One region of the Alloactinosynnema sp. L-07 genome, then DNA from elsewhere that is predicted to be linked to it. Evidence: riboswitches for the same ligand, from Rfam matches in the RefSeq annotation. Region 1 holds a riboswitch; each other region holds the start of a gene.
The links. Region 1 has a riboswitch for cobalamin ahead of BN1701_RS11190 (magnesium chelatase subunit D family protein). Riboswitches for the same ligand answer to the same signal wherever they lie in the genome.
Positions count from the first base shown of each region.

Region 1 (5,830 bases):
ACGTCGATCCAGCCCCACTTGAGCGGGTAGGTGAACTCGTCGAGGACGTACAGGTCGTGTTCCTCGCGCTCGATCCGGCGGGCGATCTCCGCCCAGCCCTCGCGCGCGGCCTCGGCGTGGTCGTCCTCGGTGCCCGACTTGCGCGACCACGACCAGCCCGCGCCCATCTTGTGCCACTCGACCGGCCCGCCCTCGCCGGTCTGCTCGTGCAGCTTGCCAAGCGCGAGGAACGCAGACTCCTCGCCGACCTTCCACTTCGCGGACTTGACGAACTGGAACACCCCGATCGACCAGCCCTGGTTCCACCCGCGCAGCGCCAGGCCGAACGCGGCGGTCGACTTGCCCTTCATCTCACCGGTGTGGACCACCACCAGCGGCCGGTTGCGCCGCTGGCGGGTGGTGCGGCCGTCGTCGGGGACGGTCTCGGGCTTGCCCTGTGGCATCGGTGATCCCCCCTCAGGCCGCGCGCGCGGCACGGACGACGCCCGCGACGGCGTCGGCGGACAGGTCTTCCAGGCGCAGCCCGGTGCCGCCCAGCGCGGCGGCCAGCCGGACGGCGAGGCCGAGCCGGACCGGCCCGCTCTCGCAGTCGACCACCACGCTCGCCGCGCCCTCGGCGGCGATCATCGCCGCGGCCCGGAGTGCGTCGCCGACGGCGTCGTGGGCGACCGGGACGGTGGCGCGGCCGTCGGTGACGACCACCAGCAACGCCCGCCTGCGCGGGTCACGCAGGCGCTCCACGGCCAAGGTCTTGCGGGCCCGCAGCAGGCCGTCGGCCAGCGGCGTCCGCCCACCCGTGCGCAAGTCGCGCAGCCGGGCCACGGCGGCTTCGACCGACGACGTCGGCGGCAGCACCAACTCGGCCGACGAGCCGCGGAAGGTGACCAGGCCGACCTTGTCCCGACGCTGGTAGGCGTCGCGCAGCAGGGAGATCACCGCGCCGGTCACCGCCGACATCCGCTTGCGCGCGGCCATCGAGCCGGACGCGTCCACGGCGAACAGGACCAGGTTGCTCTCCCGGCCCTCGCGCACCGACTTGCGGACGTCACCGGCCTTCACGATCAACGCCGTGCCAACGCGGCCACGCTGGTGCTGGTGCGGCGCGGCGGCGGTCAGCGTGCCGACCAGGTGGACACCCGCGCCCTGCGAGGTCGACGCCCGCAGCGCCCTTCCGGCGCCCGCCCGCGACCGGGACCGGCGCCCGGGGGCGCCCTCGCCGACACCGGCGATCTCCAGGTGCCGGGCGCGGAACGCCGGGTCGGGGGTTGCCGGTGCCTGTCCACCCGTGGGGGACTCCTGGGGCGACTGCTGGGAGCCCTGGGTGGGGCCGCTGGGACCGTCGCCCGGCTCCGGTGCGCCGCCGCCCGGGCCTTCCGGTCCTGGGTCGGGATCCGGGTCGGTGTGCTCGGCGGCGTCGCGCAGCGCCTGATCGAGCTGGTCCTGCTCGATGCCCGGCTCGTCGAACGGGTCGCGCCTGCGCCGGTGCGGCAGGGCGAGCCGGGCGGCCACGGCGACGTCGGCCTCCTCGACCTGCTCGGCGCCGCGCCACGCGGCGTGCGCCACGGCGGTGCGGGCGAGCACCAGGTCCGCGCGCATGCCGTCGACGTCGAAGGCCGCGCACACCGCCGCGATCCGGCGCAGCTCGCCGTCGGGCAGCGTGACCTTCGGCAGCGCCGCGCGGGCATCGGCGATCTTGCCTGCCAGCTCGGTGTCCGAAGTGGACCATTGGGTGGCGAACCCGGCCGGGTCGGCCTCGAAGGCCAGCCTGCGGCGGATGACCTCGGTGCGCGTGGGCACGTCCCGCGCCGCGCGCACCTCCACGGTCAGCCCGAACCGGTCGAGCAGCTGCGGGCGCAGCTCGCCCTCCTCCGGGTTCATGGTCCCGACCAGCAGGAACGACGCCGCGTGCGACACCGAGACGCCCTCGCGCTCGACATGCGCGCGGCCCATCGCCGCCGCGTCGAGCAGCAGGTCGACCAGGTGGTCGTGCAGCAGGTTGACCTCATCGACGTAGAGCACGCCGCGGTGCGCGGCGGCCAGCAGCCCCGGCTGGTAGGCGCGGACACCCTCAGTCAGCGCGCGCTCGAGGTCGAGCGAACCGATGAGGCGGTCCTCGGTGGCGCCCACGGGCAACTCGATGAGCCGGGCGGCGCGGGTGTCCCGGCCGCCGTCGTGCGGGCCGTCGGGGCAGCGCGGGTCGGGCGCGGCCGGGTCGCAGCTGAACCGGCAGCCGTGGACCGCGGCGATGTCGGGCAGCAGGGCGGCCAGCGCACGCACGATGGTCGACTTCGCTGTGCCCTTCTCACCCCGGACCAGCACACCGCCGATACCCGGGTGCACGGCGTTGAGCAGCAGCGCGAGTCGGAGGTCGTCGTGGCCGACGACCGCGGAGAACGGGTAGCCGGCGCTCATCGGCACACGACAACAAAGCTGGCAGGCAGCACGCCATGATCCTCACTCCGGGTCCGCGCCCGGGTCGGTCTCGGCAGGGCGGAGTGTCCTGGCTCCCGGATCGACGCGCCGCTCCGGCCTTCCCAGGTCGCCCCGGTGGCACGCGGGGGAGTGGCGCTCCCCGGTCACAGTGGCGGGACCGCACCGGAATCGCACCGGTTTCCTCGCACACCCTGCTTGGTCGCTCGCATCGTCGCAGACCCGACCCGCCACGACCAAGCCGCGTGGCGTGGATCTCGGCGGCGGTCGGTTACCGTGTGCACTCGTGGTGACTGTGGTGGGCATCGGTGCGGACGGGTGGGCAGGCTTGGCCGGACCCGCCCGCGACGCGCTGGCCAGCGCCGACGTGATCGTCGGGGTGGCCCGTCAGCTCGCGCTGCTGCCCGAGGAGATCGCCGCCGACCGGGTCGAGTGGCCGTCACCCCTCGTGCCCGCGATTCCGGCGATCCTCGACGCGCACCGCGACCGCGCGCTGTGCGTGCTGGCCAGCGGCGACCCGATGTTCTACGGGATCGGGGCGACCCTGGCCCGCCGGACCGAGCTCCGGGTGATCTCCCACCCGTCGTCGGCGTCGCTGGTGTGCGCGCGGCTGGGCTGGGCGCTGGAGGACGTCGAAGTGGTCAGCGCGGTGGCGCGGCCGGTGGTGCGGTTGCACGCCGTGGTCCACCACGGCCGCCGCGTGCTGGTGCTCAGCGAGAACTCGACCACGCCACTGGCCGTCGCCCGGCTGCTGACCGCGCGGGGATTCGGGGCCAGCCGGATGACCGTCGTGTCGTCGGTCGGCGGTCCGGACGAGCAGTTGGTGAGCGGGATCGCCGACGACTGGTCCGCCGCCGTCGGTGCCCTCAACATCGTCGCCGTCGAGTGCGTGGCCGCGCCGGAGGCCCGCAGGCTGCCCCGCACACCCGGCCTGCCGGACGACACCTACGAACACGACGGCCAGATCACCAAGCGGGAGATCCGCGCGGTGACGGTGGCCGCCCTGTCGCCGGAGCCGGGGCTGCTGCTGTGGGACATCGGCGCGGGCTCCGGCAGTGTTGGGATCGAGTGGATGCGGTCGCACCCGTCGTGCCGGGCGATCGCCGTCGAGCCGCGCGCGGACCGGGCCGAGCGGATCATCCGCAACGCCAACCGGCTCGGGGTGCCCGGCCTGCGGGTCGTGCACGGGTCGGCGCCGGACGCGCTGGAGGACCTGCCGGACCCCGACGTGGTGTTCGTCGGCGGCGGGGTGACCGTCGAAGGGGTCATCGCGGCCGGGTGGGCGGCGCTGCGGCCCGGCGGCAGGTTGGTGGTGAACGCCGTGACGCTGGAGTCCGAGGCCCTGGTCACCCGCTGGCGGGCCGACCTCGGCGGCGACCTGATCCGGCTCGCGATCAGCCGCGCGGCCCCGCTGGGCGCGTTCACCGCGTGGCGGCCGATGCTTCCGGTGACGCAGTGGACCGTGGTGAAGGAGAACCAATGACCGTGCACTTCATCGGGGCGGGCCCTGGGGCCGCCGACCTGATCACGGTGCGCGGGCAGCGGATCATCACCGCGTCGCCCGTGTGTCTCTACGCGGGCGCGCTGGTGCCGGAGGAACTGTTGGGCCTGTGCCCGCCTGGTGCGCGCAAGGTCGACACGGCGAACCTGACCCTCGACGAGATCACCGCCGAGTTGCTCGCCGCCCACGCCGACGGCCACGACGTCGCCCGCCTGCACTCCGGCGATCCGTCGGTGTTCAGCGCGATCGCCGAGCAGATCCGCCGCCTCGACGACGCCGGTGTGCCCTGGGACATCACCCCCGGGGTGCCCGCCTTCGCCGCGGCCGCCGCGTCGCTTCGCACGGAACTGACCGTCCCCGGCGTCGGCCAGACAGTGATCCTCACTCGCACCTCCGCCCGCGCCACGCCGATGCCCCAGGGCGAGGACCTCGACACACTCGGCCGGTCCGGGGCCACGATGGTGCTGCACCTGGCCGTGCAGCGGATCGACGAGGTGGTGGCCGAGCTGCTGCCGAACTACGGTCCACTGTGTCCGGTCGCGGTGGTCGCCTACGCGTCGCGGGCCGACGAGGTGATCCTGCGCGGGACGCTGGCCGACATCGCCGACCGGGTGCGGGAAGCCGGCATCAAGCGCACGGCCGTGATCATCGTCGGCAGGGTCCTGGCCCCGGAGGGGTTCTGCGACAGCCACCTGTACTCGGCCGCGCGCGAGCGTCAGTGAGTGCGGCCGACCTCGGCTGCCATTTGTACTTGGCCGCGGGGCAAAGGTCAGTGAGTGCGGCCGACGATCGTGCCCGCGCGGTCGATCACGACCACGTCGACCTCGACCTCCGCGCCGCGCAGCGTCGCCACGGCGGTGCGCTTGGCGCCCTCGGCCACCGCGTCGCCCAGGGGGATTCCCTCCTGCTGAGCCAGGGTGAGCGCTTCCAGTGCGGTGTTGCCGTTGGTGATCCGCTCGGCCAGTTCGGCGCTGCCGCCCGCTGCCGTGGCGGCGCGGGCCAGTGCGGCGAGGTCGACCTGGGAGCGGGCCGAGTGCAGGTCGAGGTGGCCGTCGGCCAGTTTGGACAGCTTGGCGAAGCCGCCAGATATGGTGAGCCTGGCCACGGGGTGGCGGCGCAGGTACTTGAGTACGGCGCCCGCGAAGTCGCCCATGTCGAGCAGGGCGTCCTCGGGCAGGCCATAGAGCGCCATGACCGTGCGCTCCGACGTCGATCCGGTGCAGCCCGCGACGTGCTGGTAGCCCGCCGCGCGGGCCACGTCGATGCCGCGGCGGATGCTGTCGATCCACGCGCTGCACGAGTACGGCACGACGATCCCCGTGGTGCCCAGGATGGACAGGCCGCCGAGGATGCCCAGGCGCGGGTTCCACGTCTTGCGCGCCAGTTCCTCGCCGCGATCGACGGAGATCTCCACGACCACGTCGCCGCTGCCGCCGTGCCGCGCGGCGACCTCGGCCACATGGTCGCGGATCAGGGTGCGGGGGACCGGGTTGATCGCGGGTTCGCCGACGGGCAGCGGGAGTCCGGCCTTGGTCACCGTGCCGACGCCGGGGCCCGCCACGAACGTCACGCCGGTTCCCGGCTCGCCGGGTCGGACCGTCGAGCGGATCAGCGCGCCGTGGGTGACGTCCGGATCGTCGCCCGCGTCCTTCACCACCCCCGCCATCGCGCTGCCGGGGTCGAGGTCCTCCACGGCGAGGGCGAACGCGGGCGTCTGTCCTTTCGGGAGCGTGATGGTCACCGGGTCGGGGAACTCGCCGGTGAGCAGCGCGGTGTAGGCGGCGGTGGTCGCCGCCGTCGCGCAGGCTCCCGTGGTCCAGCCGTAGCGCAGGCCCTCCGGCGTGCGCCGTTGTCCGGTCATGACACCAGAGTAGTGAGCTCATGAAGGTGCTCATCCTC
Region 1 covers NZ_LN850107.1:2,491,799-2,497,628, reverse strand. The annotation lists gene cobO (cob(I)yrinic acid a,c-diamide adenosyltransferase) at 1-443, opposite strand, end outside; gene BN1701_RS11190 (magnesium chelatase subunit D family protein) at 457-2,412, opposite strand; cobalamin riboswitch at 2,494-2,617, opposite strand; gene BN1701_RS11185 (bifunctional cobalt-precorrin-7 (C(5))-methyltransferase/cobalt-precorrin-6B (C(15))-methyltransferase) at 2,717-3,913, shown strand; gene cobM (precorrin-4 C(11)-methyltransferase) at 3,910-4,653, shown strand; gene BN1701_RS11175 (cobalt-precorrin-5B (C(1))-methyltransferase) at 4,701-5,792, opposite strand; gene BN1701_RS11170 (cobalt-precorrin-6A reductase) at 5,813-5,830, shown strand, end outside.

Region 2 (5,830 bases), 570 kb from region 1:
GCCTTGTCGGCCGCGGAGCCGCCGCCCGAACCCGCGCCCTTGGCCAGGATGACGTCGACCGCGTCACCGGGCAGCAGCCGCATCGCCGCGAAGATCACCACCGAGGCCGCCCACACCACGCCGACGGCACCGAGCAGCCGCAACGCGACGTACCGGCGCATACCGTCCACAGTGGTCACATCCATACGTTCCGGTAGCCGCACCAGTCGTCGGTGGCCACGGTGGTCCCAGCGAAACCGCGCACGCGCGGGCTCACGCCGTCGAGCCACTTGGCGTAGGAGTGGATGATGTATCCGCCGTCGGACCACAGTTCCTGCTGCAGTTCGAGATAGCGCTGCCCGCGCTGCTCGGCGTCCAGGGTGCCGCGCGCCGTGGCGAACTTCCGGTCCCACTCGGGCCGCTTCCACGCGGTCTCGTTGGTGGGCGCGGTCGACACGATCGCCTGGCCGTAGAACCACTCCAGGGCGTAGCTGCCCCAGCTGGTCTGGGTGAACGGCTGCTTGAGCCACACGTCGGTCCAGTACGAGTCCGCCGCCGACTTCGACACGTCGATGGTGATCCCGGCCTTCTTCGCCTGCTCGGCGAACAGCAGCGCCGACTCGACGAAGCCGGGCGTGGCGTCGGAGGTGTGCAGGGTGACCGTCAGGTTCTCCTTGCCCGCTTCCCGCAGCAGCGCGCGGGCCTTCTCGGGGTCGTAGGCGCGCTGCGGGATCGAGTCGGCGTAGTTCGGCGCGCCCTTGCCGTACAGGTCGTTGCCGACCTCGCCGTATCCGAAGTAGACGGAGTCCACGATGGCCTTTCGGTCCACTGCCAGCCGCAGTGCCTCCCGGACGCGGGGATCGGTGAACGGCTCCCGATCGATGAGCATGTTGAACGCCTGGAACGTGCCCACCGGTGACTGGTGGATCGTCAGTGCCGGATTCCCCTGCTGTGTCTTCCCTTGCACATGGGACAGCTCGTGCACGATGTCGGCCGCGCCGGACAGGAACACGTTGAGCCGTGCGTCGGCGCTCGCGGCGAGGATGATCTCGACGCTGTCGACATACGGTTTGCCGTCCTCCCAATAGGAGTCGTTGCGCAGCAGCGTGGTCCGCTCGCCCGGCGCCCAGTCGCCGAACCGGAACGGCCCGGTGCCGACCGGCGGATGCTGCTTGTCGAACGTGTTCGTCCCGTTCTGGACCACGTAGACGTACCAGCCCGCCAACAGCGCGCCGAGATCGGCCATCGGCTGCGTCATCCGGAGCTCGACGGTGGTGTCGTCGACCTTCCGCGAGCCTGCGAGATCGATCATGGACAGGTCCGCGGCGGCGGGCAGCTTGTTGGCCGGGTCCAGGATCCGCTTGACGCTCCACAGCACGTCGTCGGCGGTCAGCGGCTTGCCGTCGTGCCAGCGCACGCCCTTGCGGAGTCGGACCGTCCAGACCGTCCCGTCGGCGTTGGGTTCGAGCGACTCGGCCAGTCGTGGCCGCAGCGTCAGGTCGTGGTTGTAGGCCACCAGCTTGTCGAACACGTTCTTCGCCACCGCGCCACCACCCCACGATCCTGCCAGGTGCGGGTCGAGTACGTCGTCGGTGGTGCTGGCCCCGGAAACCACCACCCGCAGATTCCCGCCCCGCCGGGGCGTCTCGCTCGCGTTGCCGGTGGCGTTGCCCGGCCCGCACGCGGGAGCGCCGAGGAGGACCGCGCCCGCGAACGCTCCTTTGAGGATGGTCCGGCGGGAGGGCAGGGTCGATCGATCGAACATGGGTGAACTCCTTGAGCGCACAGGAAAGAGCCATGCGCCCGCGTCGGCGCATGGAGGAACCGCGGATCGCTCAGACCCGCTGGGATGTCAGTGAACGGCGGTCAGCGCCGGGAAAGGTTCCTGTACGAAAGGAGAATGACTGGGTGAACGACAGTCCGCACGGCAACTGCCTCTCTCGGGGAGAACCGCCCCGGATGGTGAGGTAGCGATGGTCGAGTCTCCTGACTCGTCGGATCAACGCTTCTCCCCGGCCTTCCCACCCCTGGTGGGGCAGTGGCCAGTCGCGGGAGTCGCTCACCGATCACAGTGGCGGTACCGTGCCGGATTCACACCGGCTTCCTCGTCGCCATCGCCTGGTCGCGCCATCATGGCAGAACACCCGCGCCTTGACCAGACAGCTGGTTGTCGGTTCGATCACCGTCAGACTGTGGTGTCAGTTGAAGGGGTGGTCGATGAGCAAAGACACGGGCACGAAACCCGACACCTTGGAAGGTTTGGGGGAGCAGGACAGGTACTCGGCCTATCTGCGCGCCGCGCAAGGCGGAGACCGCTCGGCGCTGGATGTCCTGGTCGCCGAGTTGACCCCGCTCGTCTGGCACGTGGCGCGAGGCGGCGGACTTGACCGGAACGCCGCCGAGGACGTCGTTCAGACTGTCTGGCTCACGCTGTTGCGTCACCTCGACCGGCTCGCCGAGTCCAGGGCCTTGGTCGGCTGGCTGATCACCACGACGCGGCGGGAGGCCAGGCGGGCCCGAGCGTACGGGGCACCCCCGGCGTCGGCCGAGCTGGTGATCGACGACTCGCCGCTGAGTGGCCAGTCGGACCAGTACCTGTGGGTGGCCTTCCAGCGGTTGCCCCAGCGCTGCCAGGAGCTGCTGCGACTGACGGTGCTTGCCGGACGGGCGGAATATCGTGTGGTCGCCGACGCTTTGAACCTGCCCCTCGGCAGCATCGGTCCGACCCGAGGGCGCTGCCTCAACGCCCTGCGGGCTCTGTTCGACGAAGTCATTGCCGAAGTCCGGGTGGACGTGCCGTCCGACATCTCGACGCTGCGATTCCTGGATGAGGAGAAGGTTCCGCAGGTCGCTATCCCCACGGAGCCGGACGCCGACGACCTGACGATCCCGATCACCATCTACCTCGCCGACGAGGCGGGCCATGAGCGGGTCGAAGCCGAACTTGAGGTCCTCCTTCGGACGGCCGGACTCGAGATGGCCGATCGCGACGACCCCGTCCTCGGCTCGTGGTTTCGACGCATGCGAGCGCGCACCCGCGACGTCGCGCGCTCTCCAATAGCTGGCGAGGCCGCAGCGGTCGCCATGCACGCCGTCGAATCCCGCGGCGTGCTCGCCCACGACGCGAACGTGACCGCCACGCTCATGCAGAACCTCGGCCCGCTTCTCACCTCACTACAGTCCACAAAGGATGCCGTGATCAGGGTCGGGGCGCTCCTTGTCGTGAAGGTGGAGTGGGTGGTCGCCGTGCACCAGCTGACCTCGGTCCAGCAGCTTCGCCTCGACCACCAGCCGCACCTGCTGACCTCACCGAGAGACATCCTGCACGCGCTGCACCTGTCCTCAGACCCCGCGACACCCTCGTTGGCGAGTTCGAACGGCAAGTGGATTCCGTCCGGGGAACCAGGGGACCGCGATCCGTCGCTCACGCGTGGTGCGCAGATGATTACCGAAGGTCAGGGAGGACACCCCGAGCAAAGTCAGGCGTAGCGACCCAGACCGATCAGGAATCGAGAAGCGAAGCCTCAGCGCCGAACCTAGTGTTGCCGCCATAGACGACGTCGGCTACGACGGGCAGCGACCTAAGGAACAGCCATGACCTCCATCAAATCCATCACCCTCGAAGTACCCGACCCCGCGCTCGCCGAAGCCTTCTACAAAGAGGCATTCGGTCTTGACACCCAAGTGCGCCTACGGGCCTCGGAAGCGCCGACGACCGGCTTTCGCGGGTTCACGCTCTCGCTCACCGTGTCCCAGCCATCCATCGTCAAGGGACTCATCGGCGCAGCCCTCGACGCGGGTGCCACGTCGCTCAAACCGGTCGCGAAGTCGTTCTGGGGCTACGGCGGGGTCGTGCGGGCGCCGGACGGGTCGATCTGGAAGGTCGCGACGTCGGCGAAGAAGGACACGGGCCCGGACGCCCGGAAGATCGATGAGATGGTGCTCCTGCTGGGCGCCGAGGACGTGGCCGTGAGCAAGCGGTTTTACGTCGACCACGGACTCGCGGTGGCGAAGAGCTTCGGCCGCAAGTACGTCGAGTTCGCCAGTCCGTCGAGCCGGGTCAAGCTGGCGCTCTACGGGCGCCGCGCCCTCGCCAAGGACGCTGGCTGCCCGCCGGAGGGCACCGGGTCGCACCGGATCGTCATCGGCACCGACGCCGAGCCGTTCACCGATCCGGACGGGTTCGGCTGGGAGACGGCGCAGGCCTGACGCACTTGGGAATCAGTCGACGCGCGGCGCGGCGCGAGCGCGGGCGTCCCCTGACTCGCCCGCGCTCGCGCCACAATCCTTCGCAGGGTCAGCGCGACAGCACCACCACCGACCTCGCGGGCACCGTCACCGAGCCATCCGCGACAACCGCCCGACCGGCGTCCGTGCTCAGCGGATGCGTCGTCCAACCACTCGCGGGCACGGTTACCGTCTTCTCAGTCGGGAACGGATTCACCACGACAAGGAGCCCCTCGCGCCCCGGATCGACGTCCGTGCCCACGGTGTCGTCCAAGTGGGCCACGATCAGGCCCGCCGCGGCAGCGGGGAACGACAGTTTCGTCTGTACCGCGTCGGCGTCGGCCAGGGTGAACAGTGGTGACGACTGGCGGATCCGCAGCAGTTCGAGGGTGTCGTCGACCGCCCGGCGCATGTCAGCTGTCGCGGGGCTGACCGACGGCGTGGCCAGGACCGGTCCCATGTACGGCCACTTCGCCCGGTTGTCGGCCGCGGGCGGCAGGCCGCGGGCGAACCCGTTGGAGCGCAACGCCGGGTCGTACCGGTTGAACCAGTCTCCCGAGTCGTAGCTGTTGCGGTCCAAGGACTTCGAGCGCAGGAACTCGCTGCCCGCCAGCATGAACGGCTGGCCCTGGCCGAGGAGCACCGGGGCGTGGGCGATCTTCTGCATCCGCACCCGGTCGGCCATCGATGTCCCGACCGGCAGCTTCAACGCCAGTGCGTCGAACAGGGTCTCGTTGTCATGGGCGTCCGAGTAGGTGATCACCTCTCCCGGCGAAGCGGTGTAACCCGCAGGCGAGCCGTTGTAGGACACGTCGCGTCCGCGCACGACCGGGCCCGCCGTGGAGCGGAAGCTGAAGTCGGCCAGGTTGCCCGACATGCCCAGCTTCACCAGGTCGGAGTAGTTGACCAGGCGGGCGGCCGGGTCGCCGTTGGCGGGGGAGCCGTTGAGGTCACCGGCCAGACCGGAGGCCAAGCCCTGCACCCGGGGATCCTCGTCGAACGGGCCGCCGCCGCGCATGGCGTCGCGTTGGCGGTCGCTGAACGTGGCGATGCCGGTGCCCTCCAGGGTGGGCTGCGTGGCCTGGACGAACCGGGCGTTGCCCGCGACCTCGCCGAAGTCCCAGCCCTCGCCGTAGACCCGGATGGCACGACCGTCCACACCGTCGCGTTCGACGGTCAGCGCGTCGAGTGCGGCGCGCACGGCGAGGATGTTCGCCTTGGGGTGGTGGCCCATCAGGTCGAACCGGAAACCGTCCACTTTGTACGTTCGGGCCCAGTGTACGACCGAGTCGACCACGAGCTTGCCCATCATCGCGTTCTCCGGCGCGGTGTTGGCGCAGCAGGTGGAGTTCGCGACCGTGCCGTCGAGGGCGAGCCGCTGGTAGTAGCCGGGGACGACCTTGTCGAGCACCGAGTTCGCCGCGTCGCCCGATGCCGTGGTGTGGTTGTAGACCACGTCCACCACGACCCGGTTCCCGTTGTCGTGCAACGACTGCACCATCTCGCGGTACTGACGGGCGCGCGCCGGGCCGGACTGGGCGTCGTCGGTGGCGTAGGAGCCCTCCGGGACGTCGTAGTGCAGCGGATCGTAGCCCCAGTTGAACCCGTCGCGGGCCGCGGCGGC
Region 2 covers NZ_LN850107.1:3,060,963-3,066,792, reverse strand. The annotation lists gene BN1701_RS13545 (ABC transporter permease) at 1-179, opposite strand, end outside; gene BN1701_RS13540 (ABC transporter substrate-binding protein) at 176-1,744, opposite strand; cobalamin riboswitch at 1,937-2,126, opposite strand; partial or broken gene BN1701_RS37275 (RNA polymerase sigma factor) at 2,197-2,745, shown strand; gene BN1701_RS13530 (glyoxalase) at 3,574-4,188, shown strand; gene pulA (pullulanase-type alpha-1,6-glucosidase) at 4,277-5,830, opposite strand, start outside.
Region 2: it holds a riboswitch for cobalamin, as region 1 does, so the genes downstream of both, BN1701_RS13540 (ABC transporter substrate-binding protein) here and BN1701_RS11190 (magnesium chelatase subunit D family protein) in region 1, are expected to answer to the same signal.

Region 3 (5,830 bases), 580 kb from region 1:
GACGCGGTCACCCAGCGGGAGTTCCTGACCCACCTGCGGCAGCTGCGCGCCCAGACCGGGGCGGCGATGGTCTACGTGACCCACGACGTCGCGGCGGCGGCCGAGGTCGCCGATCGGGTCGTTGTCATGCGGGCGGGCGTGATCGTCGAGCAGGGCCCGGCCGACGAGGTCATCGGCCGTCCCCGCGAGCCGTACACCCGCGAGCTGATCGCGGCGACGCCCGACCCGCGCGCCCGGGTCGCGGCCCGGCCGGAGACGCCGACGGTGCTGCGGGTACGGGGGCTGACCGCGTCCCACGGGTCGGTGGTCGCGGCCCAGGACGTCGACCTCGACCTCACCGCCGGGCGGTGCCTGGCCCTGGTGGGGGCATCCGGGTCCGGCAAGACGACCATCGGCCGCTGCGTCGCGGGGCTGCACCGCCCCGACGCGGGCACGCTGACCATCGACGGCGTCACCATGACTCACCGGCGCACCCGCGACCAGCGCAAACGTATCGCCATCGTGGTCCAGTCCCCCGGTGACTCGCTCAATCCGCGCCGGACCGTGGGCGCCGAACTCGCCCGCGTGCTGCGGTTCTTCGGCACGGGCAGCGAATCCAGGGTCGGCGCGTTGCTCGACAGCGTCCGACTGCCGCGAGAGCTGGCCGACCGGTACCCGGCCCAGCTCTCCGGTGGCGAACAGCAGCGCGCGGCGATCGCCCGTGCGCTGGCCGCGGACCCCGCGGTGCTGGTGTGCGACGAGATCACCTCCGCGCTCGACGTCTCGGTGCAGGCGTCCGTCCTGGGTCTGCTGAGCGAGTTGCAGCGCGACCTCGACTTGGCGCTGCTGTTCATCACCCACGACCTCGGCGTCGTCGCCGCGATCGCCGACCGGGTCGCGCTGCTCGACGGCGGGCGGATCCACGCGCAGGGCCCGACGGGCGAGATCCTGCGCGACGACACCCCGCACCCGCTGGCCGAGCGGTTTCTCACGGCCGCCCCAGCAACCCGACACGCCCACAACATGTAGTTGCCAATCGACGCTCCACACCCCATGTATGGTGTCGATCAGAGCTGGTTCGGCCGTCCAATCCAGGGCGGTCGTCGTAAGAGGGAACCCGGTGCGAGTCCGGGACTGCCCCGCAGCGGTGAACGGGAACGACAGCCGTCAGGAAGCACTGGACACATCACTAGTCCGGGAAGCGACGGCCAGTAGGCGCCACCAGGCACGCCCGTGAGTCCGAAGACCTGCCAGCCGCCCCGCACGCGCCGCGTGCGGGCGTCCGGGCCCCGAGGGAGGGCGCGAGGGCGACGCGGTCGCGTGCGCCCGCTCGGTCTTCGCGTGTCTAGGTGGCCCGGCGGTTCGACCGAGCTCGCGAGGAGAGAGCTGTGACGGTCTCTGACCTGTCGACCCCAATCAGTCCACAGAGGATTGACACACTGGGGACCACCATGCGGGTGCGCAAGCGCAGTGGCGCACTGGAACCCGTGGATGTGGCCAAGATCGTCCGGGCGGTGCGCCGGTGTGCCGTCGACCTTGCCGACGTCGACCCGCTGCGGGTCGCGACGCGGACGATCAGCGGTCTCTACGACGGCGCGACCACCGCCGAGTTGGACCGGCTGTCCATCCAGACCGCGGCGGAACTGGTCGCCGAGGAACCCGAGTACTCCAAGCTCGCCGCGGGCCTGCTGTCGGCCTACATCGACAAGGAGGTGCGCGGGCAGGGCGTCGCGTCGTTCAGCCAGAGCGTGCGACTGGGTCATTCCGAGGGCCTGATCGGGGACGCGACGGCCACGTTCGTCGCCGCCCACGCGCGCAAGCTCGACGACGCGATCGACGAGTCGGCCGACCGGCGGTTCGAGTACTTCGGGCTGCGCACCGTCTACGACCGCTACCTGCTGCGGCACCCGTCGACGCGCTCGGTGATCGAGGTGCCGCAGTACTGGCTGTTGCGGGTGGCGTGCGGGCTGTCGCACACGCCCGCCGAGGCCATCGCCTTCTACCGGCTGATGTCGTCGCTGGCCTACCTGCCCAGCTCGCCGACGCTGTTCAACTCCGGTACCCGGCACACCCAGATGTCCTCGTGCTACCTGCTCGACTCGCCGAAGGACGAGTTGTCGTCGATCTACGAGCGGTACGCCCAGATCGCGCACCTGTCGAAGTTCGCGGGCGGCATCGGCGTGCAGTGGTCGCGGGTGCGCTCACGGGGCGCGCTGATCCGCGGCACCAACGGGCATTCCAACGGGATCGTGCCGTGGCTGCGCACGCTGGACGCGTCGGTCGCGGCGGTCAACCAGGGCGGGCGGCGCAAGGGCGCGGCCTGCGTCTACCTGGAGACCTGGCACCCCGACATCGAGGAGTTCCTGGAGCTGCGCGACAACACCGGCGAGGACGCCCGGCGCACCCACAACCTCAACCTGGCCAACTGGATCCCGGACGAGTTCATGCGCCGGGTCGAGGCCGACGCCGACTGGTCGCTGTTCGACCCCGACGAGGTGCCGGAGCTGCCCGACCTGTGGGGCGACGAGTTCGACCGCGCCTACCGGGCCGCCGAGGAGGCGGGCCGCGCGGTGCGCACGGTCAAGGCCCGCGACCTGTACGGGCGGATGATCCGCACCCTGGCGCAGACCGGCAACGGGTGGATGACGTTCAAGGACACCGCCAACCGCACCTGCAACCAGACCGCCGAGCCCGGCAACGTGGTGCACCTGTCGAATCTGTGCACGGAGATCCTGGAGGTCACCAGCGACACCGAGACCGCCGTGTGCAACCTCGGGTCGGTCAACCTCGGCGCGCACGTCGATGGCGACGACATGGACTGGGCGCGGCTGCGGTCGACGGTGCGGACCGCGGTGACATTCCTCGACCGCGTGATCGACATCAACTACTACCCGACCGAGCAAGCGGCGCGCAGCAATCCGAAGTGGCGCCCGGTCGGGCTGGGCGTCATGGGCCTGCAGGACGTGTTCTTCACGCTGCGCCTGGCGTTCGACTCTGATCGGGCCCGCGAGCTGTCCACCCGGATCGCCGAGGAGATCTACCTGACGGCGCTTGAGACCTCGGCCGAGCTCGCGGCCTCGGCGGGCGCGCACCCGGCGTACGCGCGGACCCGGGCCGCGCGGGGCGACCTGCAACCAGACCTGTGGGCGGTAACGCCGACCCAAACGGAGCGCTGGGCGGCCGTGCGTGAGCGGATCGCCGAACACGGACTGCGCAACTCGCTGCTGATCGCCATCGCCCCGACCGCGACGATCGCCTCGATCGCGGGCTGCTTCGAGTGCGTCGAGCCGCAGGTGTCCAACGCGTTCAAGCGCGAGACGCTGTCGGGTGAGTTCCTGCAGATCAACTCGTACCTGGTCCGCGAGCTCAAGGCGCGCGGCCTGTGGACCGAGGAGATCCGGTCCCGGCTCAAGCGCGACGACGGCTCGGCGCAAGGGCTCACCGAGCTGCCCGCCGACGTCCGCGAGCTGTTCCGCACGGCGTGGGAGCTGCCGCAGAAGGCGCTGATCGACCTGGCCGCCGCGCGCGGCGCGTACGTCGACCAGAGCCAGTCGCTCAACCTGTTCGTCGCCGCGCCGACCATCGGCAAGCTCTCCTCGATGTACCTGTACGCGTGGAAGGCCGGGCTGAAGACCACCTACTACCTGCGTTCCCGCCCGGCGACGCGGATCCAGCAGGCCACCGTGCCCACCGCCGAGGCCCTCGCCTGCTCACTCGAGAACCCAGAATCCTGTGAGGCCTGCCAGTGACCACGCTCGACGCCACCGCCCGCAGGACCGCGCTGCTGGACCCTGGCATGGACCTCACGCTGCGACCGATGCGCTATCCGCAGTTCTATGAGCGGTTCCGGGACGCGATCAAGAACACCTGGACGGTCGAGGAGGTCGACCTCCACTCCGACCTCGCCGACCTGGCGAAGCTGTCGGCCGCCGAACGGCACCTGGTCAACCGGCTCGTGGCGTTCTTCGCCACCGGCGACACCATCGTGGCCAACAACCTCGTGCTCAACCTCTACCAGCACGTCAACGCCCCCGAGGCGCGGCTCTACCTGTCGCGGCAGCTGTTCGAGGAAGCCGTGCACGTCCAGTTCTATCTGACGCTGCTCGACACCTACCTGCCCGACGAGAACGAGCGGGTCGAGGCGTTCGCCGCGGTCGACAACATCCCGTCCATCCGGGACAAAGCGGAGTTCTGCTTCCGCTGGATCGACTCGATCGGGCACCTCGACCGGCTGGAGACCCGCGCCGACCGGCGGGCCTTCCTGCTCAACCTGATCTGCTTCGCCGCGTGCATCGAGGGCCTGTTCTTCTACGGCGCCTTCGCTTACGTGTACTTCCTGCGTTCGCGGGGCCTGCTCAACGGCCTGGCATCGGGCACGAACTGGGTGTTCCGCGACGAATCTATGCACATGGCGTTCGCGTTCGACGTCGTGGACACCGTGCGCCAGCAGGAGCCCGACCTCTTCGACGACGAGTTGCACGAGCAGGTACGACAGATGCTGCGCGAGGCGGTCGACGCGGAGACGAGGTTCGCCGAGGATCTGCTCGGGCAGGGGGTGGCCGGGATGTCGCCCGCGGACATGCGGTCCTATTTGGAGCATGTCGCCGACCGCCGCTTGTCGGTGCTCGGGCTCGCGCCCATCTACGGATCGGCGAATCCGTTCGGGTTCATGGAACTGCAGGACGTGCAAGAGCTGTCGAACTTCTTCGAGCGCCGGGTGTCGGCATACCAGGTCGCGGTGAGCGGCACGGTCGCGTTCGACGAGGAGTTCTAGCTGGGTGGTGCCGTGTGTCGGGACCCCCGGCACACGGCCTCACCTTCACCGAGACCTACCCGGGAGTCGAACCCGGTGACAGCGGTGTTGCAGACCGCCCCACGACCGTCGTGACGTAGGCCAGAACCCGGCTTTCGCCGGGTGGCTCCCGGTCCACCCATCCGGCGCTGCCCTACCAGGACTCGAACCTGGGACCTCCCCGTTCGTAGCGGGGCACTCTGTCCGACTGAGCTACAGGGCATCGCAAGGGAATCCGTTCCCTCGCGTTGAGAATTTCTGTTCCGCTTTGGAGTTGCCAAAAGAACACGTGCGCCACGCGGGAACGTATTCGTTGCGAATACGCGAAATAAAGAGAGCCGCCCTGATCGGTTTCCCGATGGGCGGCTCCCTGTCATGACGAAGTCATTGTCATGGCGGGGAACCCGGCGCGCCCAACAGCAGAAGTCGCGCACAACACTGCTCGGACACCGTGAGACACCGGCGGAATGTGCAGGCGCCAGCGACCGCTGCGTCATTGCGACGCCCGGTTCCCCGCTGCACGATGCCCGCCATTGCTGTCTCCTTCATCGGTGTTGGTAATCATCATGCCCGCGATTCCCGCGCTGGTCAATCATTTATTGTCAGCGGATACGAGATCGGCGACGGCGTCCTCCCACCTCGCGAAGTCGAAGGTAAACCCGGCGTCGAGTTGAAGCTGCCGCGTCCCGCGGCGCACGTCTCAGGCGGTGCGGCGGAAGAGCAGGTCGAAGTCCTTCCGCCAGGACTCACCGTCCTCGGAGAACTCCCACATGGCGGTGATCGTGGTGCCGTCCGCGCTGATCGTGCCGGTGAACCGCTGGTGGAAGCTCGGCGCGGCCCGCCACTGCCGCCAGACGTTGTCGGCGAGGGTCATCTTGTACACGCGGAAGACGTCACGGGCGTCGGCGTACAGCACGGTGAAGGCGTCGTCGGAGTCGTCCAGTCCGATGATCGACAGGGTGGGCAGCGGCGAGTTCGCGCGCCACACGGGATCTTCGGGAGGCGTTTCGGCGTCGGCGGTCTGCCGCACGAACGCGCCGTCGTCGGCCCATTCGAACG
Region 3 covers NZ_LN850107.1:3,068,922-3,074,751, forward strand. The annotation lists gene BN1701_RS13555 (ABC transporter ATP-binding protein) at 1-1,008, shown strand, start outside; cobalamin riboswitch at 1,037-1,249, shown strand; gene BN1701_RS13560 (ribonucleoside-diphosphate reductase subunit alpha) at 1,431-3,728, shown strand; gene BN1701_RS13565 (ribonucleotide-diphosphate reductase subunit beta) at 3,725-4,753, shown strand; tRNA gene BN1701_RS13570 (tRNA-Arg) at 4,921-4,994, opposite strand; gene BN1701_RS13575 (hypothetical protein) at 5,472-5,830, opposite strand, start outside.
Region 3: it holds a riboswitch for cobalamin, as region 1 does, so the genes downstream of both, BN1701_RS13560 (ribonucleoside-diphosphate reductase subunit alpha) here and BN1701_RS11190 (magnesium chelatase subunit D family protein) in region 1, are expected to answer to the same signal.